3 regions of the Rhizobium sp. NZLR1 genome follow, and region 3 is predicted to be linked to each of the others. Evidence: riboswitches for the same ligand, from Rfam matches in the RefSeq annotation. Region 3 holds a riboswitch; each other region holds the start of a gene.
The links. Region 3 has a riboswitch for cobalamin ahead of cobU (bifunctional adenosylcobinamide kinase/adenosylcobinamide-phosphate guanylyltransferase). Riboswitches for the same ligand answer to the same signal wherever they lie in the genome.
Positions count from the first base shown of each region.

Region 1: linked by a shared signal. The riboswitch ahead of J3O30_RS14180 (ABC transporter substrate-binding protein) and the one ahead of cobU (bifunctional adenosylcobinamide kinase/adenosylcobinamide-phosphate guanylyltransferase) in region 3 are both predicted to bind cobalamin.
Region 2: linked by a shared signal. The riboswitch ahead of J3O30_RS18310 (CbtB domain-containing protein) and the one ahead of cobU (bifunctional adenosylcobinamide kinase/adenosylcobinamide-phosphate guanylyltransferase) in region 3 are both predicted to bind cobalamin.

Region 1 is NZ_CP071632.1:2,831,853-2,841,464, reverse strand. It holds gene J3O30_RS14195 (2'-5' RNA ligase family protein) at 1-19, opposite strand, end outside; gene J3O30_RS14190 (cupin domain-containing protein) at 220-693, shown strand; gene blh (bifunctional sulfur transferase/dioxygenase Blh) at 1,229-2,509, shown strand; cobalamin riboswitch at 2,765-3,021, shown strand; gene J3O30_RS14180 (ABC transporter substrate-binding protein) at 3,195-4,211, shown strand; gene J3O30_RS14175 (iron ABC transporter permease) at 4,217-5,248, shown strand; gene J3O30_RS14170 (ABC transporter ATP-binding protein) at 5,245-6,009, shown strand; gene J3O30_RS14165 (hypothetical protein) at 6,111-6,674, shown strand; gene J3O30_RS14160 (MYG1 family protein) at 7,029-7,952, shown strand; gene J3O30_RS14155 (cytochrome c family protein) at 8,153-8,542, shown strand; gene J3O30_RS14150 (cytochrome c oxidase subunit II) at 8,688-9,506, shown strand; gene ctaD (cytochrome c oxidase subunit I) at 9,572-9,612, shown strand, end outside.
Region 2 is NZ_CP071632.1:3,702,454-3,712,065, forward strand. It holds gene J3O30_RS18280 (metalloregulator ArsR/SmtB family transcription factor) at 49-372, opposite strand; gene J3O30_RS18285 (sigma-54 dependent transcriptional regulator) at 529-1,887, opposite strand; gene J3O30_RS18290 (sensor histidine kinase) at 1,884-3,677, opposite strand; gene J3O30_RS18295 (sulfite oxidase-like oxidoreductase) at 3,869-4,531, shown strand; gene J3O30_RS18300 (hypothetical protein) at 4,516-5,148, opposite strand; gene J3O30_RS18305 (CbtA family protein) at 5,200-5,946, opposite strand; gene J3O30_RS18310 (CbtB domain-containing protein) at 5,960-6,169, opposite strand; adenosylcobalamin (AdoCbl) riboswitch at 6,183-6,325, opposite strand; gene J3O30_RS18315 (histidine phosphatase family protein) at 6,403-6,957, shown strand; gene J3O30_RS18320 (bifunctional diguanylate cyclase/phosphodiesterase) at 7,410-8,981, shown strand; gene J3O30_RS18325 (inorganic phosphate transporter) at 9,049-9,612, opposite strand, start outside.
Region 3 is NZ_CP071632.1:2,680,467-2,690,078, forward strand. It holds gene cobN (cobaltochelatase subunit CobN) at 1-3,341, opposite strand, end outside; gene cobW (cobalamin biosynthesis protein CobW) at 3,346-4,395, opposite strand; gene cobU (bifunctional adenosylcobinamide kinase/adenosylcobinamide-phosphate guanylyltransferase) at 4,400-4,924, opposite strand; cobalamin riboswitch at 5,056-5,452, opposite strand; gene J3O30_RS13395 (chloride channel protein) at 5,706-7,496, shown strand; gene J3O30_RS13400 (adenylate/guanylate cyclase domain-containing protein) at 7,523-8,611, opposite strand; gene J3O30_RS13405 (DUF1127 domain-containing protein) at 8,920-9,300, opposite strand; gene J3O30_RS13410 (DUF4242 domain-containing protein) at 9,313-9,588, opposite strand.

The DNA of each region.
Region 1 (9,612 bases), 150 kb from region 3:
GGCTGACCCCGTAAGACATGCGCGAGCGTTATCAGTCCATCCCGGCTGAACCATAGCTTTACATCGTTGCCGATGTCGAGCAGCCGCCGGCATTGCAGGATATCGGGCGGCTTTGTCTGTTTTTCCGCCGCGGGGATTCGACTATCATGGGATGCTTGAACGAGGCGCAGCAGGGGTGACGACGCGGCCGTTGGCAAAAGCTTGCCGAGGGAGGTAGAAATGTCGAGTTTCAGGAGCGCCGTGGTTTCTTTGCCCGGTAAGGAGCGGTTGGCGAGAACGCCCTTCGGCGCGAGGATCGTCATCCATGCCACGGCCAAGGAGACCGGCGGCGCGTTCGGGATGTGGGAAACCTTCACCCCGCCGGGTCATGGTCCGGCCCCGCACACGCATACGCGGGAGACGGAAGTCTTTCGAGTCATCCATGGGCTCTACCAATTTCAATGCGGCGACGAGGAGTTCGATGCGCCTGCGGGAAGCGTCGTCGTTCTGCCGCCGCATGTACAGCACAGCTGGCGAAACATAAGCGACGAACCCGGTCAGATGTTCGGCATGGTGACGCCGGGCGGATGTGAGCAATTGTTCATCGATATCGACGCCTTCGGTGCTGATACGCCCGCGAAAATCGCGGTGATCGAAGCGCGATTGGGGATCATCAACGACATGACGCTGGCGCTCGGATTGAAGAGCCCATGATGGCGCTGATCGACCATCGCGGCCTTGCGTAAGATTGACAACGGAGCTTATGGGGGCGGCGTCCTCCAACGCTGCTCATCCTTGAGGTGCGGAGCCCGCAGGGCGGAGCCTCGAAGGACACGCGGCGGCACTGCTCCGCATCAATATTGCCGCCGCGCCGAGCGCCCGCCTCGTCCTTCGAGGCTCCTTCGGGGCACCTCAGGATGAGGCTCTCTTGGGGGGCGCCGGGGCTGGCGGAAAAGGGCAGGATGCGGAAGCTTTGCCGACCAGGTGAATGCTATCGGCTCGATGTCTGACGCCCACTCTCGCTCTATTCCCGCGCCATCGCCCGCCAGGCGACCGGCGGGATGGCGAAGGCGCGGGAGAAGGCGCGGTTGAAGGCGGCTTCGATGGCGTAGCCGGCATCATTCAGGTTTGCGGACTTGCCGCAGGCGCGGGGAGAGCCAAACGCCTATTCTTGCGCTCGGCAATATACTTGTGAGATTGTATCGATATACATGCGATACTGCATGATGCAGGTAGCATGGGGGCTTCGATGACATCCGTGAGGGTCAATGAGCTGATATCGGTGACGGGACAGCCCGCTGCCGCGGGCTTTGCCGCTTTTGCGGCAAACGGCTTTGCCGGCGTCATCAATGCCCGGCCGGATGGCGAGGAGCCGGGGCAGCCTGGCAATGCCGCGGAAAAGGCTGCTGCTGCTGCCGCGGGGCTCGCCTACAGCTTCGTGCCGGTGAAAGGGGCCGAGATCACCGAGGCCGATATCCGCGCTTTCCAGATGGCGATGACGCAGGCGAAGGGGCCGGTCGTTGCTCATTGCAAGAGCGGCACACGGGCGCTGACGCTCTATGTGCTGGGAGAGGTGCTCGACGGGCGGATGCAGCCCGGAGAGGTCGAGGTCTTCGGCCAAAGACTCGGCTTCGATCTTGCCGGCGCACGCCGCTGGCTGGAAAAGCGGGCTGGGCAGGCGGCTGGTGTGAAGGCTTTCTTCGAGCCCCGCAGCTGCAGCGTGCAATATGTCGTTTCAGACCCGGTGACAAAACGCTGTGCCATCATCGACCCGGTGCTCGATTTCGACGAGATGTCGGGCGCGACGGGAACGGCGAATGCCGACGCCATCCTCGCTCATATTGACAGCGAGGGGCTGACGGTCGCGTGGATCCTCGACACGCATCCGCATGCCGATCATTTCTCCGCCGCGCATTACCTCAAGAGAAAGACCGGCGCGCCGACGGCGATCGGCGCCCATGTCACCGACGTCCAGGTGCTCTGGAAGGAGATCTACAACTTGCCGGCACTCGAAACCGACGGCTCGCAGTGGGACCGGCTGTTTGCCGATGGCGACACCTTCGAGATCGGTGGGCTTGAAGCCCGTGTGATGTTTTCGCCCGGCCATACGCTTGCTTCGGTGACCTATCTGATCGGCGATGCCGCCTTCGTGCACGACACCGTATTTACGCCGGATTCCGGCACGGCGCGCACGGATTTCCCCGGCGGCAGCGCCAGCGCCCTCTGGCACTCGATCCAGGTCATCCTGTCGCTGCCCGATGAGACCCGGCTCTTTTCCGGCCACGACTATCAGCCCGGCGGACGCCACGCGCGCTGGGAAAGCAAGGTGGCCGCCCAGAAAAACGGTAACCCGCATATATCAGGCATCGACGAGGCCGGCTTTGTGGCGCTGCGCCAGGCGCGCGACCGCACGCTGCCGAAGCCGAAACTGATGTTGCACGCGCTACAGGTGAATATTCGGGGAGGCAGATTGCCGGAGCCGGAGGGAAATGGGCGGCGGTATCTGAAGATACCGCTGGATGCGTTGTAGCAAGAAGTAGCGTGCGGCGTGCTTCGAGGTTTCGCCCTCTCGGGCTGCGCACATCAGCATCAGGGACGTTGGCGGATGCCGCGCTCACGACAGCGGGAACGGGAGAAAGCGGCGCCAACGCTCAAGAGAGCCTCATCCTGAGGAGGCGAGGATGCAGGTATTACACCGGCCAACAGGCCCCCTACGTTCCGTCTCTATTTTTCACCCGCACGAACCCAATCCTCCGCAATAGGCATTGACGTCTTGCGGGCAGGCGACGTAACTGGGGGCGACGGTTCCCTGAAGATGACTCCAAGGGGATTAATAGGGAACACGGTAAGGACGACCCAGCAGGGACCGAGACCGTGGCTGCCCCCGCAACTGTATGCGGATTGTCGATCATCTCAGGTGTGGCCAGCGACTGGCCATCTCTGAAGGGCTTATAGCCCTGCCACTGCGAGATATCGCGGGAAGGCGGATGAACCGACGGATATCCGCAAGCCAGGAGACCTGCCGTCAATCACGATCCAATCAACCGGGCGGGGATGCCCGGACAAGGAACAGACATGATTGACCTTCTGAACCTTCGCCGAATTTCGGCATGCATCCGTCTCGATTGGGCCTCCTGCGGTTAGCGCACGTATCACCGTGCCTTCGGCCGCGGGTGCGGCATAACCATGCTTTTTCTCTTCAATCGAGGTTTTTCATGCGCCAGATTCTCGCCACCATGACATTTGCCTTCGGGCTGATCGGCCTTGCGGCACCGAGCCTTGCCGCCACCCAATATCCTTTGACCATCACCAATTGCGGTCAGCAGGTGACGTTCCAGAAGGCGCCGTCGAAGATCGTTTCGATCGGCCAGGGCATGACTGAAATTCTCTTCTCGCTCGACCTTGCCGAGAAGATTGCTGGTACGGCCGTCTGGGTCGGTCCCGTCCTGCCGCAATATGCCGAGGCTAACAGCAAGATAAAGCGTCTCGCCGACAATGATCCGAGCTTCGAATCCGTTGTTGGGCGGGAGCCCGACCTGGTGGCGGCCGAGTTCGAATGGCATGTCGGCGCGCAGGGCTCCGTCGGCAAGCGGGAGCAGTTCCAGGATCTCGGGATCAATACCTATCTCGCGCCGGCCGATTGCGTCGCCAAGGTCAACACCGATGGCGGCGACGGTGTGCGCAAGGAGCTGTTCACGATGGAGCTGGTCTACCGTGAGATCGCCGAGCTCTCGGAGATCTTCGACGTGAAGGAGCGCGGCGATGCGCTGATTTCCAAGTTGAAGAAGCGCGAGGCGGATGCCGTCGCGTCGATATCAGGCGCATCGGGCAAGAACCTGCCCATCGTCTTCTGGTTCTCCAGCAAGCAAGTCAATGGCGATGCTTTCATCGCTGGCAAGAACAGCGCGCCTGCCTATATCCTGAAGGCGATCGGCGCCAGGAATGTCGTGACAACCGAAGAGGAATGGCCGCTGGTTGGCTGGGAAACCATTTCTCAGGCGAACCCGGCGGTTATCGTGTTGGCGACCATGGACCGGCGCCGCTACGCCGCCGACGATCCGAAGGTCAAGATCGATTTTCTCGAGAACGACCCGGTGACCAAGGAGCTTGACGCGGTCAAGAACGAGCACTTCGTGATGATGGACGCGCAATCGATGAACCCGACGATCCGTACGATCGACGGCATCGAGACCTTGGCGAACGGCATCAAGTCCTTCGGTCTCTCGCAGTGAAGGCAATGTCGGTCAGACAACACGGATGGTGGGCGCTTGGCGCGCTCACCATTTCTGCCTTTCTGCTTCTCGGGCTGATGATCAGTCTCGCTGTTTCGATCGGGGAGATCGCGATCCCGCTAGCGACCACGGCGGAGGCGGTGTCGAACCGGCTGTTCGGCACGGATTTCGAGCTCAGCCGCATCCACCAGGGCATCGTCTGGGATTATCGGCTGAGCCGGGCGCTGGTTGCGGCCAGCGCCGGCGCGTCGCTCTCGCTCTGTGGCGCCGTGCTGCAGGCGCTGCTGCGCAATCCGCTGGCCGAACCCTACGTGCTCGGCATCTCTGCCGGCGCCTCGACGGGAGCGGTCTGCGTGATGATCCTCGGCTTCGGCTACGGTGTTTTCGGCCTGTCGAGCGGCGCCTTCATCGGCGCGGTCATCGCCTTTCTGCTGATCGGCTTCCTTGCGACGGGTGCGGGGGGAACCGGCGAGCGCATCATCCTTTGCGGCGTCGCCGGCTCGCAGCTCTTCAATGCGCTGACCTCCTACATAGTGACGACATCGGCGAATGCCGAGCAGGCGCGCGGCATCCTGTTCTGGCTTCTGGGGTCGCTCAGCGGCGTGCGCTGGCCGGATGTCTATCTCTCGGTGCCGATCGCGCTTGCCGGCTTCGTCATCTGCATGGCCCATGTCAGGGCGCTCGACGCCTTCTCCTTCGGCACGGATGCGGCGGCCTCGCTCGGCATTGCCGTGCGCCGCGTCCAGATCCTGCTGTTCGGCCTGACGGCGGCGATGACGGCAAGCGTCGTCAGCGTGGTGGGCTCGATTGGCTTCGTCGGCCTCGTCATTCCGCATGCCGCCCGCTTTCTCGTCGGGCCGGGCCATCGGCGGCTGCTGCCGGCAACGGCGCTCGGCGGCGCAATCTACATGGTCGGCGCCGATATCGTCTCGCGCATCATCATCCCGCAGCAGGTCCTGCCGATCGGCGTCGTCACGGCGCTCTTCGGCGCGCCGGCCTTCGCCGTCATCCTCTATCGCGTCCGGAGGAGTGCATGAGCATTACCATCGATGCGGTGAGTTTCGCCGCCGGCGACACGGTCATCGTCAACGGCGTCAGCCTGACGGTGGCAAAGGGCAAGGTGCTCGGTCTGCTCGGGCCGAACGGCTCCGGCAAATCGAGCCTGCTCAGGCTGATCTGCCGGCTGCGGAAGGTCCGCAGTGGCGTCATCCGGCTGGGCGAAGACGATATCGCCTCGCTGTCACGCGCAGCCCTTGCGCGGCGCATCGCCTTCGTCGAGCAACAGTCGACGACCGATACGCAGCTGACGGTGCGCGACGCGGTGCGGCTCGGCCGCACGCCACATCGCGGGCTGCTCTCGCCCTGGGGCGCGGAGGACGATGCCGCGGTCGATGAGGCCTTGTTACGGGTCGACATGGGGGAGCGGGCGGGCCAGCTCTGGCAGACGCTGTCGGGCGGCGAGCGCCAGCGTGTCCATATCGCGCGGTCGCTGGCGCAGGCGCCGAGCGAGTTGTTGCTCGACGAGCCGACCAATCATCTCGATATCCAGCATCAGCTCGACATTCTCCAACTGATCTCGAAACTCGGCATCACCTGCATCGTCGCGCTGCACGATCTCAACCTGGCGGCGATGTTCTGCGACAGCCTGGCGGTGCTTCAGAAGGGCGAGGTCGTCGCCTCGGGCGCACCGGAGCATGTGCTGACGGAGGATATGATCGCCCGTGTTTTCGGCGTTCGCGCCCATGTCCAGAAATCGGCCGTGCATGGCCGGCATCATATCCAATACGTCATGGATTGAGCGGCTGGGAATTCGTTCTCAGGGAGAGGCTTACTGGCATTTTTCCAGGACTGGCGTATGATTTCCTGGGGCGCGCGCGCCCGGTCGAACGGAGTTTCGCGATGCTCGAAAGAAATCAGTTTCCCCTGCGCCCGGTCGTTCCCGGTTTCGCGGTCGCCTGGGTCGTCATCATTTCAGGTGCTAGCGTCGCTCTCAGCCTGCTTTTTGCCTGCGTGACGCCCTTCGTGGCCTTGGCGGCGGTGTCAGCGGTCATTCTTCCTCGGCGGATGGCGGTGACGGCGGTTTTGCTGGCCTGGCTCGCCAACCAGATGGTCGGATATCTCCTGCTCGGTTATCCCCAGACTTGGGACAGTTATGCCTGGGGCTTGGCGATCGGTATCGCTGCAATCGCATCTCTGGCGGCAGCGCTCGGAGTGCTTCGTCTCGCGGCGGACCTTGCCGTCACCGCGGCTGGCGCCTTCATGGCCGGCTTCGTTGCCTATGAAGGCGTACTCTTTGCCGCAACGGCGGTGCTTCCGTCAGGCGAGAGCGCGTTTTCGGCGTCGGTCGTGGCAAATGTCCTGCTGATCAATTCTATCGCTGCGATCGGGCTCATCTGCCTTCATGCCGGCGCGGCGGGTGGCCGTGCGCTGGTTGCAAGACAGCCGGGACCGGCGCTGTCTTAGGCCTCTGATTTCATGCACGTCGTTCGGCCAAAACCGCTGCGCAGTTGTTTCGGCCGACCTTTACAGGCCTCGAAGGGCGAGGTGGGTGCGCCAGCGGAAGGAGCAGCGCTGCAGCGCGTCCTTCGAGGCTTCGCCCTGTGGGCTACGCGCATCAGGATGAGGGGCGTTGGAGGTTTCCGCGCCCAGGCTTCGGGGATGCCGGGGGTTTGCTCTTGCTATTCCACCGCGGCAGTCACTGCAGGCGCCAATACGCCAAAGTCCAAGAGCCTCATCCCATAGAGGCTTGTCGTTATATCCGCCAACCGCTATCTGGTGCTGACCCAGGCGGACCCGCCGAAAACGACAAGGCCTTTCATGATCCCCAATTTTCTCGTCACCCATTCCGGTGGCTTCCATGCCGACGAATTGCTGTCGAGCGTCATCCTGACCCGGCTTTTCCCGCAGGCGCGCATCGTCCGCAGCCGGGCGCCGGAATGGATCACGCCGGGCAAAGACCGGATCATCTACGATGTCGGCGGCGTCTACGACCCCGATGCCGGGATATTCGATCACCACCAGCGCGGCGCGCCGTTGCGCGACGATGGCCAGCCTTACAGCTCGTTCGGCTTGATCTGGAAGCATTACGGCCGTGATTATCTCGCAGCCTCCGGCCTTCCCGAAACACATGTCGATGTGGTGCATGGCTCTTTCGATGCCGGCTTCGTGCTGCCGATCGATCTGACCGACAACGGTGCGCTCAGCCCCTCGGGACCGCTGGCGGGGCTAACGCTGCCGGCGCTGCTGGAGACCCTGAAACCGGTTTTCGACGAAGCGGACCCCGAGGCAGACGATCGCGCCTTCCATGCGGCTCTTGCCATTGCCCGCAGTTTCGTTGAGGCGAGGATCGCCCAGAGTGCCGCAAAACTGCGGGCCGAGGCGATGGTGCATCGGGCGATCGAGGCTGCGGGGCAAGGGCGTGTTCTGGAATTGCCAAGAGGAATGCCCTTCCGTCCCGCCATCGTCAAGGCCGGCGCCGATCACCTGCTGTTCGTCGTCCACCCGCGCGAAAAAGATTGGTGCGTGACCGGCATCCGCCGTGCCGAGCAGGGTTTCGAGCTCAGGGCCGATCTGCCGGCAGCCTGGGCCGGTCTTGCTAATGGAGAGTTGGAGGCGGTTTGCGGCATAGAGGGTGCGACCTTCTGCCACAACGGCCGCTTCATCGCCGCCGCCAGAACCCGCGAGGCGACGCTTGCCATGGCCGAGTTGGCGGTAAAGGAAGCGCTCTCGATCGGGGAGTAGTCAAAAAGGGCGTCAGCTGGCGTGGCAGTTATCCGCGTCGGGTCCACCTGGTATCAGAGGCGTTCAGGTGACCCAAATGTGGAAGCGATTGACTTGCATCCGCGAAGGACTAAGCTTTGGGCCATAACAACCACCACCCACACGCGAGAGATAATGGACGGTGTGAGTGGCTGGCGACCTTGAGGAGGATGAGGTTTGCCATGGATTACCGTGTTGTTCTGCTGATTGGTGCAGCTGTGACTGCCCTTTTCCCTGCTGTCGGCGGGGCGCAGGAGGGTGATGCGACGGCGGGCGCCACCGTTTTCAAAAAATGTGCGACCTGTCATATCGCCGAGTCCGATACGAACAAGGTCGGCCCGTCGCTGAACAAGCTGTTTGGCAGGAAGGCGGGAACGCATCCTGATTTCGCCTATTCGGCCGGCATGAAGGCGGCAGGCGAAGGCGGTCTCGTCTGGGACGAGACGGTGCTGCGTGACTATCTGCACAATCCGAGAGCGAAGGTGAAGGGCACGAAGATGGCGTTTGTCGGCCTGAAGGACGACCAGGAGATCACCGATCTCATCGCCTATCTCAAGCAATATTCCCAGTGAGGTTGAATACTCCAAATGACGGGTCGCGGCCGACGGCGCATGCCTAAATTGCCGTAATTGCCGATATTTTCTATCTGTGCGATAATAAACACGGACTTTCTGCGGAATGCGGTTTCACGGTCAACCTGCTCGAGGAGGAGCGGAAATGGCTGTCGTGCTGATCCTCGTCCTGATTGTCGTCGGCTCGGTGCTGTTCCATGTGCTGAGCCCGTGGTGGTGGACGCCGATCGCGTCCAACTGGACCTATATCGACAGTACCCTCGTCATCACCTTCTGGATCACCGGCACCGTTTTCGTAGCGGTGATTTCGTTCATGGCCTACTGCGTGTTCCGCTTCCGCCACAAGCCCGGCAACCGGGCGCATTATGAGCCTGAAAACCGTCGGCTGGAATTGCTGTTGGCAGGGGGAACGGCGGTCGGCGTCGCGGCGATGCTGGCGCCCGGCCTCATTGTGTGGAACCAGTTCATCACGGTGCCCGCCGATGCCGCATCGGTCGAGGTCGTCAGCCAGCAGTGGCTGTGGAGCTTCCGCCTGCCGGGCGCGGACGGAAAGCTTGGCCGTGCGGAGACGCGCAACGTCACTCCTGACAATCCGCTCGGCCTCGACAAGAACGACGCAAGCGGCCTCGACGACGTCATCATCGAGGGCGGTGAGCTGCATCTGCCGATCGGCAAGCCGGTGCACATATTGCTGCGCTCCGTCGATGTGCTCCACGATTTCTACGTGCCGGAATTCCGCGCCAAGATGGACATGATCCCCGGCATGATCACCTATTTCTGGCTGACGCCGACGCGGACTGGGACCTTCGAGATCCTCTGTGCCGAACTCTGCGGCGTCGGCCACCCGCAAATGCGCGGCACCGTCGTCGTCGACGACGACGCGGACTACCAGACCTGGCTCGGGCAGCAACAGACTTTCACCCAGCTTACGGCGTCATCGGGAGAGCCGCCGCAGGCAAACTGACTTCGGCGCAGCCGCCGGAGCCGCTTGATGGCTCAGTTAACCGGCGGGGAAAGGGAAGAGAGATCATGGTCGAGATTCCATCCGGCAGCATTCCATCCGCCGAAGT
Region 2 (9,612 bases), 1.0 Mb from region 3:
ACTTTTCGGCATCGTGGTCTAAGTACTCCCGATGGCCAGGCCGCGGATCTAGTTGCCGCCCTTGCCTTCGAGGGTCTTCTTCAGATCGGCGAGCGCATTCAGCTGCTGCCGCTCGAATTTGTTGATCCAGCGTTGCGCGATCTCGTTGATCGGCACGGGATTAATGAAATGCAGCTTCTCCCGACCTTGGCGCTGCGACGAAACGAGGCTCGCCTCCTCCAGGATCGCGACATGTTTGGCCACTGCCTGGCGCGTCATGGCGAGCCCTTGGCAGAGCTCGGCCAGCGTCTGGCCGCTTCTGGCATGCAGCCGGTCGAGCAATTGCCGCCGGCTCGCATCCGCCAGAGCCCGAAAAACCGCATCGTCATCCATGTCTTTATACGGAACCATCTGGTTGCCTGTTATTGTTTATAGGCAACCAAACAGTTGCCTGTCAAGCGGCGATTTATCGATTGCGAACCACCCGCCGACGCTGGACAGTGAAATTGAAATCGGGAAACCTCGTCCGGCAACCACGCCGCGCTCGGCTCAAGGCTCGCGCTGGACTTCGCCGGATATCTCCGTCGCCAACAGCTTCTTGTCGAGCCCGTATTTCTGCATCTTCTCGTAGAGAGTCTTCCGCGAGATGCTGAGCGATTCATAAACAGGTCTCAGGCTTCCGCCATGAGCAACGAGAGCGCTGGCGATCACGCCGCGCTCGAATTCGGCGACGCGCTCGGCCAGCCCCACCGCCTCGCCCGCCTGCCGCCCACCGCCATCGAGGCCGAGCACCAGACGATCGGCGGCATTTCTCAATTCGCGCACATTGCCCGGCCAGTCGCGCTGGGCGATGTCGGCGATCACATCAGGCAGCACGACCATCTCGTCGCGGCCGTAGCGAGCAGCTGCCTCCCGCACCAGCTGCAGGAAGAGCAGCGGAACATCCGCCCGCCGCTGCGACAGTGATGGCACATGCAGCGTCGCGACATTCAGCCGATAGAAGAGGTCGGCCCGGAAGCGTCCGGCCGCCACCTCCGCCTCCAAGTCGACCTTGCTCGTGGCGATGAAGCGTACGTCAAGCGCCACGACCTCGTTCGAGCCCAGCCGCGAAATCACCCGCTCCTGCAGCACCCGCAGGAACTTCGCCTGCAGGTCGATGGGCATCGAGCCGATCTCGTCAAGCAGGATCGTGCCACCGCGCCCGTGTTCGAATTTTCCGTAACGCGGCCTCACCGCGCCCGGAAAGGCCCCCACCTCATGGCCGAAAAGCTCACTCTCGATCAGGTTCGCCGGCAGCGCGGCACAATTGATAGCGATGAACGGCCGGCTCGCCCTGGCGCTGATATCATGGAGCGCCCGCGCCACCACCTCCTTGCCGGCCCCGGTCTCGCCGACGATAAGGGTATCGGCATCGGTCGCCCCGATCGCGCGAATGCGGTAGCGCAGATCCACGATCACCTGCGTGCGCCCCGGCAGCCGCGCCTCGATATCGTCGCGCTTGCCGGCGACCGCCTTCAGCAGCCGGTTTTCGAGCACGAGGCCGCGCCGCTCCATCGCCCGGCGGATGACGCCGGCGAGCATCTCGGGGGTGAACGGCTTCTCGATGAAATCATAGGCGCCTTCGCGCATCGCTTTCACCGCAAGCTGAACGTCGCCGTGGCCGGTGACGAGAATGACCGGCACCTCTGGGTCGAGTTCGCGGATCTTCTGCATCAGCGTCATGCCGTCCATGCCGGGCATGCGGATATCGCTGACGACGACGCCGGGAAAGCTGTAGCCGATCAGCTCCAGCACATGATCGCCGTTCGAAAAGGTCTCGACACTAAAGCCGGAAAGCTCCAGCGCCTGCGCTGTCGAGCGGCGCAGTTCCTCCTCATCGTCGACCAAAAGGATCTTCGCATCGTTCATTCCGCCGCCTCCGGCATCAGCCGTGCCGCCGATTGTAGCTCGATGCGGAATACCGCGCCTCCTTCGGGATGATCGGCAGCAGTAAGGCTGCCGCCGAAATCCTTGATGATGTTGTAGGAGATCGAAAGCCCGAGACCGAGCCCTTTGCCAACGCCCTTCGTCGTGAAGAAGGGATCGAAGATGCGCTCGGCGATGGCCGCCGGTACACCTGGCCCATGGTCCCGCACGGTCAGTACCACTTTGCCGGCCGCCTCGAAGGCCGAAACCTCGATGCGTCTGTCATCCAGCCCTTCGACCGCATCGGCCGCGTTGGAAATCACATTCACCAGCACCTGCTGCAGCCGCACCGAACCGGCGCGCACGATCGGCGGTCGGCTACCCAAATCAAGCCTGAGTTCGGCATCGGCCGCCTTCAGCCGCCAGGCGATGATCTCGAGCGTATCATGCATCGCCTCGTCGAGAGAAACCGACCCGAGCTTCTCGTTCGGTTTGCGCGCAAAATTGCGCAGGTGCCGGCTGATTGCGGCCATGCGGTCGATCAACCCGCCGATCCGCCGGATATTGTCCCCCGCCTCCTCCGTCCGACCGCGATCGATGAGAACGGAGGCGCTGTCCGTATAGGTCTTGGCGGCGGCGAGCGGCTGGTTGAACTCGTGCGACAGCGCAGCTGACATCTGCCCGAGGCCGGCAAGCTTGCCCGCCTGGATGAGATCGGCTTGTGTCTGACGGAGCTGCTGCTCGGTCAGACGCCGTTCGGCAATCTCTTCTTCTATGCGGCTGTTGACGCGGGCAAGATCGGCCGTGCGTTCCTCGACGCGCCGCTCCAGCTCGTTGCGAGCTTCAGCCTGCATCTGCATGCGCTCGGCCAAGCGCGCCCTCCGCTGCCGCAGAACAGCAACCGCGAGCCCGGCAATGCAGAGGACGAGAAAAACCGCCGCAAGCGCGGTGCGCGCCTGGGTGCGGATGGAACTCGTCTCCATCAGCACGTTCACCGTCCAGTCCTCGGCCGGCATGTAGTGCGACAGCACCAGATATTCGCTCGAACCGCGCTCGCCAGTGAGCGTCATCAGCTCGTGCGGCTCAAGGCGCTGGCGGGTCACTGGCAGTGCCGTCAGCCTGGCATTGGCATAACGCCGCGACGCTTCCGTTCGCGCTATGCGGTCGGCCGTCAGCGGCAGGATTGCACCGTAGAGCCATTCCGGGCTGCCGGACATGAAGATGATGCCCTCCGGATCGGAGACGAAGATCTTGTATTCGCCGCCGCCCCAGGAGGATTCGATCATGTCGATATCGACCTTGAAGACGATGACGCCGCGAATATCCGCGCCGGCCCGGATCGGCGCAGCGAAATAATAGCCCCGCTTCAGCGAGGTGGTGCCGAGCGCATAGAACCGCGCCTGCCAGCCTTCGATCGCCTCCTGGAAATAGGGCCGATAGCTGAAATTCTGTCCGACGAAGCTTCCCGGTCCATCGTAATTGCTCGCCGCGATCGTCTCTCCGTCCGGCTTGACCACATAAATGTCGGAGGATTTCAGCAGCCCGTTGATCTCCTTGAGATAGAGATTGGCCGCGCCGCGCAGTGCTGCATCTTCAGGCGCACTCACCAGTTCCTTGATATCGTCGTGATCGGCGATCAGCGCCGGAAGCGCCTCGTAGCGGTTGAGATGACCGCTGAGCGCCGAGACGGCAAGGCGCAGCGCCGTTCTCGCCTGCGCCGAAGCTTCCCCCATATAGGCGCGCGTCGCGATCGCGCCTCCATAGGTGAAGAAGACGAAGATGATCAGCGGCATCACCAGCAGCGCCGCTATCGCACGATATCTCGAAGACAGATCCTGCTCCTCCCCTTTCTGCCTCCACTCCCCAGTGAGGCATACCCGACGGCACAAGTCTAATAATACCCACAGTGATTTCCAAGGGCCCGTCGAAACTTGACACCCGGCAAAGGCCGATGTCCTATTGCGGCATCGTAGGGAACCCGATCATGAGCGACGACCAGACGCCCGCCGACAGCAAGCTCACCAGCTCCAAGCGTCGATGGGCGGCTGAAGGTAAATTCCTGACCGGCCGCATCAGCCGTCCCGAAGCTGAGCGCCTGCCGCCCGGCCAGCACCTCGTCAAAAACTGGCCGGTGCTCGATCTCGGCCAGCAGCCCGTCATCTCCACGAATAGCTGGCGTCTCGAGCTGCGCGGCCTCGTCGAAACGCCGCTCACCCTAACCTGGACCGACTTCCAGGCGATCGAGCAGAGCACCAAGGTCAGCGATATCCACTGCGTCACCACCTGGTCGCGCTACGACAACAAATGGAAAGGCGTTTCGACCCGCGATCTGCTCGATCGCGCCATGCCAAAGCCCGAAGCCGGTTACGTCATGCTGACGAGTTATGACGGCTATACCACCAACCTGCCGCTTGCCGATTTCGCCGCCGAGGATGCGATCCTTGCGACATCGTGGGAATGCCTGCCGCTGACGCCGGATCACGGCGGCCCGATGCGCCTCGTCGTACCGCATCTCTATTTCTGGAAAAGCGCCAAATGGCTGCGCCGCATCGAGCTGATGCCCGCCGACCAGGCCGGCTTTTGGGAAAAGAACGGTTACCACATCTATGGCGATCCGTGGCGCGAGCAGCGCTATTCCGACGATTGAGCCTTCGGCCGCAGAAAGCGGCCCAGCGCAAACGTCACAAGGGCGAACAGAGCGGCGAGCCCCGTCAGCGACGCCATGCTGGCGGGATGAAACGGCACTTTGCTCCAGCGCGGCTTGACGACATCGGCTGTGTTGAAGGCCTCGCCGCTGAACCTGCAAGTGATGAGCGCCAGGCTGCGCCGCACCATGTCGGCATCGACCGCGGAAATGATTTCATTAGCCGCAACGGCCTCCCGCGGCATCTCACGCATCTCAAGCAATACCGCCTTGGCCGCCGCGAGATAAGCATGAGCACATTCGTTGAACGGGCTCTCCTCGTCGCTCACGCTGCCCGGCATCCGCCCCCAGAGACAATAGGAATATTGGATTTCGGCATAGTTCAGAACGCGCCGGAACAGCTCGTTTGTATCAGTCGCGCGTGACGCCAACCCGATAATTTCGCCGCGGTAGTCTGAAATCACCGCCATCTCGCCATGCGAGATTTCCGGGATATCGAGGCCGGTATCGCTGCCGCCGACGCTGCGGCTATGGGCAAGCGCGTTTTCGCCAACCGCACAAAACCAAGCGGCGGCGGCAAACGCCGTCGACAGAATCGATATGGTTTTGCTGCTTTTCATACTCGCTCGAAAAACTTGAGGGCGCCGGCAAGGCGGCGCCCCTCGATGCGTTCAGTGAAATGCCGGTGCCGGTCGAGCCCGCTGCCCGCCCTTCACGGCAAGCAGCTTTTCCGCCAGCGCTCCGAAGCCAAGACCGAGCGTTGCCCAGAGGATCACCTGCATGCCGAGCGAGGTCGTGCGGAAACGCCAGAGCACCATCGCCGAGAACTTCTCCGGCACTTCGTTGATCGACGGCAGCAAATAGAGCACCAGGCCCATGAAGACGAGATAGGTGATGCCGGCGATGATCGCCCCGTTCCACAGACCGAAACGCTCGGAAAGGCGCCGCGACAGCGCCACCGCGGCAATCAAAGCAGCGATCGAGACGACGATCATCAGGAAGAACAGCTCGGTCCTGACGCCGATCGTATCGGGATTGCCGACCGCCGGCGGATTGGCCGGATACTTGATGCCGGGAACGACGACGATCGCCACGAAGGCGGCAAGGGCGATGACCGCCGAGGTGCCGCGTGCCGAAAGCCTGCTGATGCGGCCGTGCACGAAAGCGAAAGCGAGCGCGAAAAGCCCGCCGACGGCAATGCTGTAGGCCATGACGCCGGTGAAGAGGCCAAGACCGGCCTGCGTGGCACGGCTGACGATCTCAGGTTCGGCAGCTTCGCCCGCCGCCTGGGCGCTCGCCTCCTCGAAGGCGATCGCCGCATCGACCAGCGGCTCGCCGAAGATATGCGCGAAAGCAAAAACCAGAATGCCAGCGATCAACCCCGCGAGCATGCCGCGAAGTAGAAGATTTCCGACCATGTCAGGATCCCCCTTAGTGGCAGGGAAAGCCGAGGAGATGACGGCCGTCATGCACGAATTCGTGCACATACATGCCGTTGAACAGCGCCATCGCGCCTTCCTCGGTGCCGACGAAATAGATGGCGATCAGCATCAACAGGCCGCCGAAGATCGCCCAAGGCAGGATTTCTCCTACCGGGATTGGCGCCGGTGCCGCGACGGGCGCAAAAGTGGTGTCAGACATGTATTCCTCCGGGAATGACGCGTTCAGTCGAAAGAGTGCTTATGCGGCAGGGTCTGACTTCCAGCGCGAAGAACCTTCGACACGCTGGTCACAGCGGCGCGACCGTGCCGGATTTACACCGGCTTCCAAACCCGCAACAGCACGGTTATATCTGCAGGCCGAAGAGCCTGTCAACGAAACTTCATGAAGCGGCGAAGGGCTGTTCCCACCGCTATCCGGAGATCGCAACGACCGTGAATACGCGTCTTATCTGGATCTGCCACGGCGCGACGGCAGCGAGCCGCAAGGCCCTGTTCCCGCTCGATGAACCGCTGGACAACAAGGCCGCGGAAGAAGCGGCCAGGATGACCGCCCTGCCCCGCGCCGATCGTATTGTCACCAGCCCGGCTTTGCGCGCCCGCCAGACGGCCGAAGCCCTCGGCCTCGACGCCCGGATAGATCAGGCGCTTCGCGACTGCGATCACAGGCGCTGGGCCGGCAGGTCGATCGCCGCGATCGAGGCAGAAGAGCCGGAGAACCTCATGGCCTGGATGTGCGATCCTGAAGCGGCTCCGCACGGGGGCGAGAGCCTTGTTGATCTCAGAACACGTGTCGGCGGTTGGATGGACAATGAATCCGCTCTCGGCGGCCATGTGATCGCCGTCAGCCACGCGGCCGTCATCCGAGCGGCGATCGCGTACGTACTTCAGGCGCCGCTCTCCTCCTTCTGGCTCGTCGACGTCGAGCCGCTTGGCATTGTTCGCATGACCAGCAATGGACGGCGCTGGTCTCTGCGATTCCAGCATTAGCGATCCCTCATTTTATCCAGCCTTACACAAGCAAATCGCGTCATCTCTATTGAACCCGGTTCTACCGGGACTACTTCCTTGTCCCAAGGAGATGGAAGACATGACATATGACTGGAGTGGGGAGCGCACGCGGCGCCTGCGTTTGGTGCGTGTCGCCACAATTGCGGTTCTGGTCGGTCTCATCGTCAGCGTACCGCTGCTGATCGTTACCGCCTGAAGCACGAAAAGGGCGAGCGGTGCCACGGCACGCTCGCCTTCGTTCTTTCCCCCGCCTGCCGGTCTGCAACCACGACGACGATCGCGCTCAGCGTTTTACCCGGTTCCGCGAAAGCGCCCTCAGTCCCTCCACGGCACAGCCATAGGCTGCCCCTCTGATAATTCGCCTTCTGGTTTCAACGAACATTTCAGACTTTCATGATTACTTCGGCGCGGGTGGAGTCGGAGAAGACCATATGCCGGTGTTTTTCCAAAGCAAGGCCGGAAGGCAATGCGTGTCGATTGTCGGGCTTGGGATAACCCTCTGGCTCCTCGGCGCGCTGTTGCAGCTTGACGACAGCCTTGTCTTCTTCATGACCGGTTTCGGCGAATACGGCGCCGACAAGCTCGTTCTGGCGCTCGGTATCGCCGGCGCCATGAGCTTCATCTATTCGGTGCTGCGCATCGCCGACCTGCGCAAGGAAACCGAACTGCGCGCCGCCGCTCAGGCGAAGGCCGATTGGACCGCCACCCACGACCATCTGACCAAACTGCCGAACCGCTACGCCTTCGAGCGCAAGATTCTCTCACGGCCAGTCAAGGACGACGAGTACGAGGTCGAAGAGTGGAGCCGCAACGTCACCATCTTCTCCGTCGATCTCGACGGCTTCAAGAAGGTCAACGATCTCGTCGGTCACAAGGGCGGCGACGTTCTGTTGATCGAGGTTGCCAGACGGATCTGCGCGCTCGGCAACGCCGATTGCGTCTATCGCTTCGGCGGCGACGAATTCATCATTGTCGCCTTTGCTCTGACGGCGCAGCGCGAGGAGCGTTTTGCCAGGCTGCTGATCCAAGCCGTCACCCGGCCGATCCATATCGATGGTTTTGCCGTCGAAGTCGGCGCCAGCGTCGGCTATGACCGTTGGGCCGAGCGAGCCGAACCGCTGGAAGATGCCGCTCATCGTGCCGACCTCGCCATGTACGAGGCGAAATCTCGAGGACCCAACCACTATTTCGTTTTCGAACCTGCAATGCAGGACAAGGTAACGGAACGCGCTGCACTGGAAACCCGGCTGCGCGCGGCAATCGCCAATAAGGCGATCAAACCCTTCTATCAGCCGCTGATCGACCTGAAGACCGGTCAGCTCTGCGGCTTCGAGGCGTTGGCGCGTTGGATCGGCGACGATGGCGTCAACATTCCGCCTCCGGTCTTCATCGATATCGCCGAGGAAACCGGCATGATCACTGCGCTGTTCGAGGATCTCCTTGCTCAGGCCTGCAGCGATGCACTCACCTGGCCCGAGCATGTGACATTGTCTTTCAACGTCTCGCCGGTCCAGATGGAAGACAGGCTGTTGACCTCGCGCATTCTCAAGGTGCTTTCGGCAAGCCGGCTGCCGCCGCAGCGCCTGGAAGTCGAGATCACCGAGAACGCGCTGATCCAGGATCCGGCCATCGCCGCCGTGATTCTCGACGAACTGCACGCCGCCGGCATCCAGATCGCACTCGACGATTTCGGCACGGGCTATTCGAGCCTGGCCCAGCTCGCCCGCTATCGTTTCGACAAGATCAAGATCGACAAAAGCTTCATCGCCACCTATCGCGACGACGAACGTCAGGAAAAAATCGTCCGCGCCATGCTCGGACTCGGCAGGAGCCTCAACATCAAGACGACCGCTGAGGGCGTCGAGGAGCACGGCCAGCTCGCCTTCCTGCTGCAGCTCGGCTGCGACATCGGCCAAGGCTATCTTTTCGGTAAGGCGATGCCCGCCGCCGAGGCGGGCATCTTCATCAGCGATCGTAATGCCAGTCTAGCCTCAACGGCCTGACGTTATGCCTACCGTTTTGACGCAATTCCGGACGGAAAACTGCTTCGCACTTTTCCTGGAATTTGCTCTAAAAGACCTGACGCAGGATTACGAAGAGCACGAAGGCGATTGCGATCGAGGCCGGCAGCGTCAGCACCCAGGCCATCAGCATGTTGCGCACGGTCGACCATTGCAGGCCGGAACCGTTCGCCGCCATGGTGCCGGCGACGCCCGACGACAGCACATGCGTGGTCGAGACCGGCAGGCCGAGTTGATCGGCCGAGGCGATGGTGATCATCGCGACGACTTCGGCTGCCGCTCCCTGCCCGTAGGTCAGATGCGTCTTGCCGATCTTCTCGCCGACGGTGACGACGATACGCTTCCAGCCCACCATCGTGCCGAGGCCAAGCGCGATCGCCACCGCCACCTTTACCCAGAGCGGGATGAACTTCGTCGCGTTGTCGACCGCCTTGTGATAGTTCGTCACCGCGAGGAGATCGCCGGCATCCATCGGCAACAGCTTCTGCTTGTCAATCAGCTTCAGCGCCTCGCCAATCAAGTAGATGTCATTGCGGACGTTGCCGACGAGATTGGTCGGCACCGCTTCGAGCGTCGGGAAGCCAGCGACTTCGGCGCTCGTCTGATGAATATA
Region 3 (9,612 bases):
TGCAGCCCCGCGCCATAAGCGCCGGGCTTCGAGCCGAACACCCGGTAGCCCGCTCGCCTTCTGGCCGAGACCTCGTCGAGGCCGGCTGCGGCAAGCCTTGCCGCCTCGCCGCGCATGCGCGCGGCGATCGGATTGTCGGCCTCGTCCTCTTCAAGCGCGCCGACGGCGCGGACCGCCTTGTCGAACAGGGCGATCTGCTCGGGAAAAGCGTCGCGGAAGAAGCCGGATATCCTGAGCGTCACGTCGACGCGCGGCCGCCCGAGCATTGCCGGCGGTATGATCTCGTAGCCGGTGACGCGGCGCGAGCTCATGTCCCAGAGCGGCTTGACGCCAATCAGCGCCAGCGCCTGGGCGATGTCATCGCCGCCGGTGCGCATGTTCGACGTGCCCCAGGCCGTCAGCCCTAGGGAAGCCGGCCATTCGCCGTGATCCTGCGCATAGCGGCGAACCAGCAGTTCCGCGGATTTCTTGCCGAGTTCGTAGGCGGCCGGCGTCGGCACGGCGCGGCTATCGACCGAATAGAAATTGCGGCCCGTCGGCAGCACATCGGGCCGCCCGCGCGTCGGCGCCCCGGAGGGGCCGGGCGCAACGAAGCGGCCGTCGAGGCCGTTAAGCAGGCCTGCGATTTCGGCTGGCCCGCAGGCCAGGATCGAAGGCTTGAGGCGGGTCTCGATCTCGGAAAGCACCGCCCGCGTCGCCGGCCAGTTCTCAGGGCAGACGATCTGGCCGGAAACGAACTTCGCCGCCAGGAGCTCGATGCGCTCGACGGTGTCGCCGTTGGTGCGCCAGGGGGCGTCGAGGAGATCTGCTAGGATGGCATGACGTGGGGCTGTCCAGGGGGCGGCCATGTCGCAGTCGAGAGGATCGAACGTGGAGTTACCCCCCTCTGTCCTGCCGGACATCTCCCCCACAAGGGGGGAGATCGGGGATGAGAGGTCCCGCTCCAACTGCTCGGCCGAAGGTGCGGCAACTTCAAACGTTTCTTTTGTGGGAAGCCCAAGCCTCTTGCCGATCTCCCCCCTTGTGGGGGAGATGTCCGGCAGGACAGAGGGGGGTGCCACAGGCACACCGCCCACCCCCACATCACCCGCAATCGCCCGCTGCAAACTCGCATCCCCGCCCTCACCCAGCCCCCGCGGCACCCGCGCCAGCGCCACCGTCAGGTCGGTCAGCAGCCGCCCTTCGGGCGAAACGCCGAAGATATGCAGCCCGTCGCGGATCTGCATTTCCTTGAGGTCGCAGAGATAGGCGTCGAGCTTCTTCAGCGCCTCGCCCTCGCTTTCGCCGCTGATTATGCCGGCATCCCGGTCGAGGCCGATATCGGTGACCAGATCGAGGATCTGCCGGCTGAGCAAGCGGATGCGGCGGGGATCGCCGCCGGAGGCCTCGTAATATTCGTCGACCAGCGCTTCCAGATCCTTGAGTGGTCCATAACTCTCAGCCCGCGTCAAAGGCGGCGTCAGGTGATCGATGATGACAGCGGCAGTCCGGCGCTTGGCCTGCGTGCCCTCGCCCGGATCGTTGACGATGAAGGGATAAAGATGCGGCAGCGGCCCGAGGATCACCTCGGGATAACAGCCTTCCGACAGCGCCAGCGCCTTGCCCGGCAGCCATTCGAGATTGCCGTGTTTGCCCATGTGGATGACCGCATGTGCACCGAATTCCTGGCACAGGAAGACATAGAAGGCAAAATAACCGTGCGGCGGCACGAGATCCGGCGAATGATAGCTTTCCTTCGGATCGATATTATAGCCGCGCGGCGGCTGGATGCCGACGAGCACGCCGCCGAAGCGCGCGAAAGGCAGGGCGAAGCCGCCCTCGCGAAAATACGCATCGTCCTTAGGATTGCCCCAGCGAGCCCTCACCTCATCTTGAATCTTATTGGGAAGAGATTGAAAGAAGCTGTTGTAGCGAGCGAGGGAAAGCGTTTCGCGAATGACCCTGCCGTCGTGGCCGGAATTGGTCGGCCCTTCCATCAGATGCCGGATCAGCGCGTCCCCATCTGCCGGAATGTCGGCGACCGGGTAACCCGCGGCTCCCATGGCGCGAAGCACCGCGATGGTGCCGGCCGGCGTATCGAGGCCGACGCCGTTGCCGAGCCGGCCGTCGCGGTTCGGATAATTCGCCATGACAAGCGCGATGCGGCGATCACCGGCCGATCTCTTCCGCAGGCGCGCCCAGTTGGCGGCAAGTTCAGCCGTATAACTCACCCGGCCGGTATCGGGTTCGCTGCAGACGATGTTGGTCTCGACAGCCGCGTCATAACGCGCTGCCGTCTTGAAAGAGATCGCCCGCGCCAGCACCCGGCCGTCGACTTCAGGAAGCGCCACGTTCATGCCGAGATCTCGTGCCGACAAGCCTTGCGCGGAAGCGGCCCAAGCCTCCCGCGACGAGGCCGACAGGATCGCCTGCAGCACCACCGCCCCATTCGCTTCCAGCACCGTCGGCTGCCGGTCAGCACCTGGTGCCGAGACGGCAAAGCCGGTCGTGTTGATGACGACATCGGGTTTCAGTGCCGCAAACACGCTTTCGAGAATACCTGTCGAGACGGGGTCCTTGAGGCTATAGGCAAAAACCGGCAGTGGCCGCAGGCCGAACGCCGCCAGCGCTTCGACCAGTGCCTCGATCGGGGCGGTCTCGCCGCTCTGGACGAGGGCGCGGTAGAAGCTGATGGCGACGATTGGCCCAAACGCCACCTCCTCCGTCGAATGTGGGATACCCCCCTGCTCGACGGACGAAGGCGGCGCGACATGCGAACCGGCAACCTGCCGCCACTCCTGCACCCCGATCAGCCCCCGCCCCGGCCACCAGATGCCCGCCTTCATCAAAGGCACTGCCGGCGCCGGCTTCTCGGCACCTGACAACATCGCCGAGGCATAATCGAGAAAGCCGCGCGCATTGGCGTCGCCGCCTTCGATCAGATAGGCCCAGAGCGCATTCATATCGTCGAGATCAACGTTGGAAAAAGGAACGAGCCCCGCATCCGGCCGGGCATCGCCCGGCAAGACCGCAATCAGCGCACCGGCGCGGGACGCTGCCGCGTGCAGCGCCTCCAGCGTATAGTGGAAATAGCTGGCACCGCCGAGCGCACGCACGATGATGAGCCTGGCATGCCGCGCCGTGCGTTCGACATAGGTATCGACCGACATCGGATGCTTGAGGCTCATCAGGCTGGCAAGTCTCAGCGAAGGCGCCGCCCCATGCTCGCGATGGGCGGCTGCGATGGCGGCAAGCTCGCTGTCGGCGGCCGACAGGAACACGATATCGCCCGGCGTCTGCCCGAGGTCGATCGCCTCCTCGCAGTCGCTGATCGTTCCCTGTTGGGCCAGAAGCAGATGCATGGGATTACGCCAGCGCCTCGATCGCCGCCCTAACAGCGTCCTGGTCCATCTCGTGCAGACCGATGACCACGAGGCGCGTGGCGCGCGTTTCGCTCGGGGCCCAGGCACGGTCGAAATAATGGTCGATGCGGTTGCCGACGGCCTGGATCTGCAGGCGCATCGGCTTGCCGGCGACATCGACGAAACCCTTGAGACGCAGTACGTCATGGTCGGCGATAATCGTCTTCAGGCCAGCAATGAAGCCGGCGGGATCGGCGACCGGGCCGAGTTCGACGACGAAGCTGTCGAATTCGTCATGGTCGTGCGGCGCGCCGTCCTCATGCTCCAGCTCGTGATGCGATTTGCGGTTGGCGACATCGTCCTCCGTGCCGATGCCGAGGCCGAGCAGAATTCCGGCCGACACCTCGCCATTTTTCGCCTCGATCATCACCGGCTTGCGCACCGTGCGGGAGGCGACCTCGTCGCGAACCCTGATAAGGCCGGCAGCGTCGATCAGGTCGGTCTTGTTGAGTACGATCAGATCGGCGCAAGTCAGCTGATCCTCGAACAACTCCTCGATCGGGCTTTCGTGATCGAGCGATTCATCTGCGCCGCGCGCCGCCTCGACGGCATCGTGGTCGTCGGCGAAACGGCCGGCGGCGACAGCCGCGCTGTCGACCACGGTAATGACGCCATCGACCGTCACCTGGGTGCGAATGTCAGGCCAATTGAAGGCCGCGACCAGCGGCTGCGGCAGGGCAAGGCCCGAGGTTTCGATGACGATATGGTCGGGCCGCTGTTCACGCTCGAGCAACTTCGTCATCGTCGGGATGAAATCGTCGGCGACGGTGCAGCAGATGCAGCCATTGGTCAGCTCGATGATATCGTCCTCGGTGCAATTGTCAGCGCCGCAGCCCTTCAGCACCTCGCCATCGACGCCGAGATCGCCGAACTCGTTGATGATGAGCGCGATCTTTTTGCCGCCGGCATTGGTGAGCAGGTTGCGGATCATCGTCGTCTTGCCGGCGCCGAGAAAGCCGGTAATGACGGTTGCGGGAATTTTCTGCTGGTTCATGAACTTAACCCTTCATTTTCAACGGCAGGCCTGCCGCGATGAAATAGACTTCGGCGGCCTTGGCCGCAATTGATTGGTGCAGCCGGCCGGCATGATCGCGGAATTCCCGCGCCATGCGATTATCCGGCACGATGCCGAGGCCGACCTCATTGGAAACGAAAACGAGCTGCGCCTTCGCCTGCGGCAGAAAATCGGTGAGCGCGGCAAATTCCGCCGCCATATCGCGCTCATCCATCATCAGATTGGTGACCCAGAGTGTCAGGCAATCGATGAGCACGACGCCGCCCTCGCGGTCGATAGCGTCAAGCTTGCCGACGAGATCGAGCGGCTCTTCATGCGTCGTCCAGGACGGGCCGCGATCGGCTCTATGTTGGGCAATGCGCGCCTGCATTTCCTCATCCCAGGCGCGGCCGGTCGCGAGATAATGGCGGTCGAGGCCGATCGAAATGACAAGGGACTCGGCGAAGCGGGATTTCCCCGAACGGGCGCCGCCGAGGATGAAGACGGTGTTGGAGGGAGCGGTCGTCATGCGCAGACGCCCCTTTGGTGGGATGCCGCACCCCACCCACTCGATCGCGCCGCACAAGGCCGCGCCGAATTCAATCGTTCAGCCAAAACAACCTCCGTGCTGGCAGCGGGCCTCTTGCCCAGGGTTGGGCTTCTCGCCCGGCACGGGATGGCAGGTCTCCTGGCTCGCGGTTATCGGCCGCGATCGGGGCAGACCGGAAACCGGTCGCCCTGATCGTGCCAGCGGATCTGCCTCGCCTTCCCGGCTGCATCGATGAAAAGGTGGACGATTCGTAGACTTAAGAGGCGTCCGACCCCGGTTGATCATCATGCATGTCCAGTGGCTTTTCCGGCATGTCGCCCGTCCCGCCCGCTTGCATTATTGCAAGCCGCCGGCCGGAAGGGCTCGATGCCGGATGGAAGACCCTGACCGCTCTACAGTCGCGGGGTCGGCTGTGATGAAGGCGCCCGGCTTGGGTCCGCCCCGTCACATTCCCTTTTCATCCGGAAGGCGTAACACCGATCCGGAACCATCCGTTATATCCGAGGATGGTCAGGTGACCATCCGTTGAGGGATGGTTAGGCAAGCTCAGGGGTGAAGTCAACCGCCCTCGACGGCCGGCAGTGGCTAGACAGGCGAGGCAACGCCAGCAACACGACTTACCCTACCTAAAACATCGTCATTTATCAGATACTTACGTCACAAATATTTATCCAGGGCGCCGGCTTTTCGCCACAATTGCACTGCAAGCGGACTGCGCCATCGCCCTTGACCGGGCCTCTTCCTGCCTAGTTGTCTTGCCATGCTTATGAAATTGGATCGGCGCCGGTTCCGAGCGCTGCGTGTTTTCTTCGACCCGGGGCGGCTGCGGGCGCTGACCCGCCGCAGTGAGGTCGGCCTGTCGCTGGCGGGTGCCGTCGTCGGCATCACCTCGGGTCTCGCCGTCACCGGCATGAGCTACGTCTCCAATCAACTGCATCAGATGGTCTTCGGCATCGACGACAGCGAGCGGCTGAGCTCGTCGGTGATCGACGACAAGCTGCTGCTTCTCACTGCCCCCGTCATCGGTGGCGTCCTGCTCGGCCTGTTGCTGTCCGTACTGGCGAAACGGCGCAAGAAACCGATGGTTGACCCGATCGAGGCCAATGCGCTGCATGGCGGCCGCCTGTCCTTGACCGACAGCATCATCGTTGCCGTGCAGAACCTGATTTCCAACGGGTTCGGCGCCTCCGTCGGCCTCGAGGCCGGCTATACCCAGCTTGCCGCCGGCCTCGCCTCGAAATTCGGCCTGAAGCTGCAGCTTCGCCGCTCCGATCTGCGCACCCTCGTCGGCTGCGGCGCGGCGGGCGCTATCGCCGCTGCCTTCAACGCGCCGCTGACCGGCGCCTTCTACGCCTTCGAGCTGATCATCGGCACCTATACGATCGTCTCGCTGACCCCTGTGGTCGTCTCGGCCCTGGTTTCCACCCTCATCGCAAGGCTGCTCACCCACGGCGATTTCACCATCGACATCGGCAGCTTCGGCGCAGTCGTGCCGGCCGATTATATCCCGGCTATGCTGCTCGGTGGCTTCTGCGCTGGCGTCGGCATCCTGATCATGCAGGGCGTCTCCTTCGTCGAGGAGCTGGCGCGCAAGAGCTCGATCGCCCCGCCCTTCCGCCCGGCGCTCGGCGGCATCGTCGTCGGACTTCTGGCGATGATTTCGCCACAGGTGCTCTCGGCCGGCCACGGCGCGCTGCATCTCAATCTCTCCCGCGAGGTGGCGATCCCGGCGCTGATCGGCCTCTTCCTGTTGAAATCCCTGGCCTCGGCGATCTCGATCGGCTCCGGCTTCAGGGGCGGCCTGTTCTTCGCCTCACTGTTCATGGGCGCCCTGCTCGGCAAGCTCTTTGCCTATTGCGGCCCCTATTTCGCCGATGCGACGCTGACGCCCGTCATCTATGCCGTCGTCGGCATGAGCTCGCTCGCCGTCGCCGTCATCGGCGGGCCGCTGACGATGACGTTCCTGGCGCTCGAAATCACCGGCGATTTTCCGATCACCGCTCTAGTGCTCGCCGCCGTCATCACCTCCTCACTCGTCGTCCGCTCAACCTTCGGCTATTCCTTCGCCACCTGGCGCTTCCACCTGCGCGGCGAAAGCATCCGTAGCGCCCACGACGTCGGCTGGATCCGTAACCTGACGGTGGACAAGCTGATGCGCGCCGACGTCAAGACCGCAAGGGCGGGTATTTCGCTGGAGGAATTCAAGCAGGCTTTCCCGATCGGCTCGACCCAGCGCGTCATCCTCGTCGAGGAGAGCGACAAATATGCAGGCCTCGTGCTGGTGCCGGAGATCTACGCCAACCCGACCGACGCGCAGGACGAGGGCACGACGCTTGCCGATTTCATCCACTACCGCAACGATTTCCTGCAGCCGCAGATGAATGCCAGGCAGGCGGCGGCGATCTTCGACAAGAGCGAAAGCGAAGCACTCGCCGTCGTCAACAACCTGATCGAACGCAAGGTGATCGGCCAGCTCAGCGAAAGCTATACGCTGCGCCGCTACAGTGAAGAACTTGACCGTCGCCGTCGTGAGGTCTCAGGCGAGATCTGAACTTGGTCGCGCCTTTGATCGGCGCTTCATGACACAGAGTTGGCGAGCTTGAAGACGTCGGCCCGCTTTGAAACTCCACGCAATTCGAACGACCCGAGATACTCGCAAGCCACCGTACAGTTGGCCGCGAAACTCTCCGACAGCAGAAGGTGCTGCTCAAGCGTACCGCAGAGTTTCTCCAGCCGCGAAGCCTCGTTGACCGCCCTGCCGATCACCGTGAAGTCGAGCCTGCCGTGAGCGCCGACATTTCCGTAGAAAAGCTCGCCTAGATGCAGCACGACATCGATGCCGATATCGGGGCCTCCATTGCGCGTCCGCTCGCGATTGAGCTCTTCGTTTGCCTTCAGCAGATTCTGTGCCGAAGCCAACGCAGCCTTACACGCCCTTTGCGGATCCTCGGCGTCCGTCGGAAAGATCGCCAGCACGCTGTCGCCCATGAACTTGAGGATCTCGCCGGAATTTTCCTCGACATGCCGGTCGATCAGCTCGAAATGCTCGTTGAGAAACCCGACGATCTCGCCTGGCTGGTAGGCCTCGGTCAGCGCCGTGAAATTGCGGAGGTCGGCAAGCAGGATGGCGGCATCGATGGAGCCACCCATTCCCCTGCGGGTTTCGCCCGCAAGGATGCGCGCACTGGTCCTGGCGCCGGTATAGACGGCGAGGATATCGGTCGCGGTCTTCGAAACCGCCACGCGGTAAGCCGCCAGCCCCAGCGCCGGGAACAGCTCTTCTATGATCGCCAGCTGTTGATCGGAAAATCCGCCCGGCGCGTCGCTCGTCAGCGAGAATCCGAGCCCGCGCAGCGCGACTTCCTTCGGGAATTCGAACAGGCTGATCACGTGATCCGTGCCACCGGCGAGCGCGAATTCGTTGAGTTCGCTGTAATCGAGCCCCTCGCCGCTCGCCAGGTTCCATCGCCCCTTTGTTTCGCCGCGGCTCAAAAGGTGAAAGATCGGCGTCTTCTCGAAGTCACGTTCCGTCTCACTGCCGTGCTCCGCATTTTCAAGGACAGTCGCACCGCCCCGCATGAAATTAGCCGAAACGCCGCGATACATGGGATGGAGGGACGGCATTCTGATACTCGCCCGCCAGATCGGAAATCCGTCCGCGATCAGCCGGTCGCACAGACCGGCGACGAGGTCGCCAATATGCTCGCTGGTGATCCCCTGCTCTATAAGCCATTGAATATGATTTTTAATTTTTCAATCTCCGCATGAGGACCGAGAACCGGCAATGGCCATTTCGCCCTCGAGCCCGATGAGCAGAACGGCAGAACGGGCGCTCAACGAGCGGTCTTACACCTGCCGTTCATTAACCTGCTTCGCGTCGTTATACTACACCCGGGCGAATGGGAGTGATGCGGAATTCTGGCCTTTTCTCGTCGAGCGTTTTGCCTCGCTTCGATGTGCAAAGGGCTGCTCGGTCAGCGGAATCTGTTCCAGTCTCCATCCCGCGAGGCGACGAACGGGATCTCGCTTCTCGACGCCGCAATGTCCTTCAGCATGTGGTCCGACAGCGCGCCAAGCCGATTTTCCACCGACTGCCGTCGTTGCCACAGGATGAAGTTACGAGCCGGAGAAAACAGCAGCAATACCGCTTTGGACAGTCGCAGTTCGAACCCGTCTGCAAGAGCTTCTCGCTCATGATTGTCCCCGGAGACGCGTGCGCCGATTACAACATCGCTGCGCCTGCGAGCCGGCCGGCGCCTCGTCCGCCGGCCAGCTCCCGCGCCCCGGCGCATCACCTCGAAATCGGTTTGCGGAAGGGCTGTGCGCGGATGGAAAGTGGGGTTGCCGCGCCCCATCGAACGCGGCGTTTAACGCGCGGCCGAATGAGGGCCGATGAGGCTCGTGATCTCCGTCACGCGGTCCGCAGGAAAGCCACCCTTTTCCGCGTGCCGATAGACCGCTTCCGCACTCTCGGCCTCATGAACGCAGTACATCTTGTCGCCAGTCACATAGCTGGTGATCCAGCTATAGGGTTCGCCGAGGGAGGCCACGACGGCGTTGGATTTCGCCGAGATCTCGCGCAGGGTTTCCTTGCTCATATCTCCGAGACCTGGAATATTTCGTTCGACAACGAATTGCGGCATTGTTTTATCCTTTCATGATGCCTT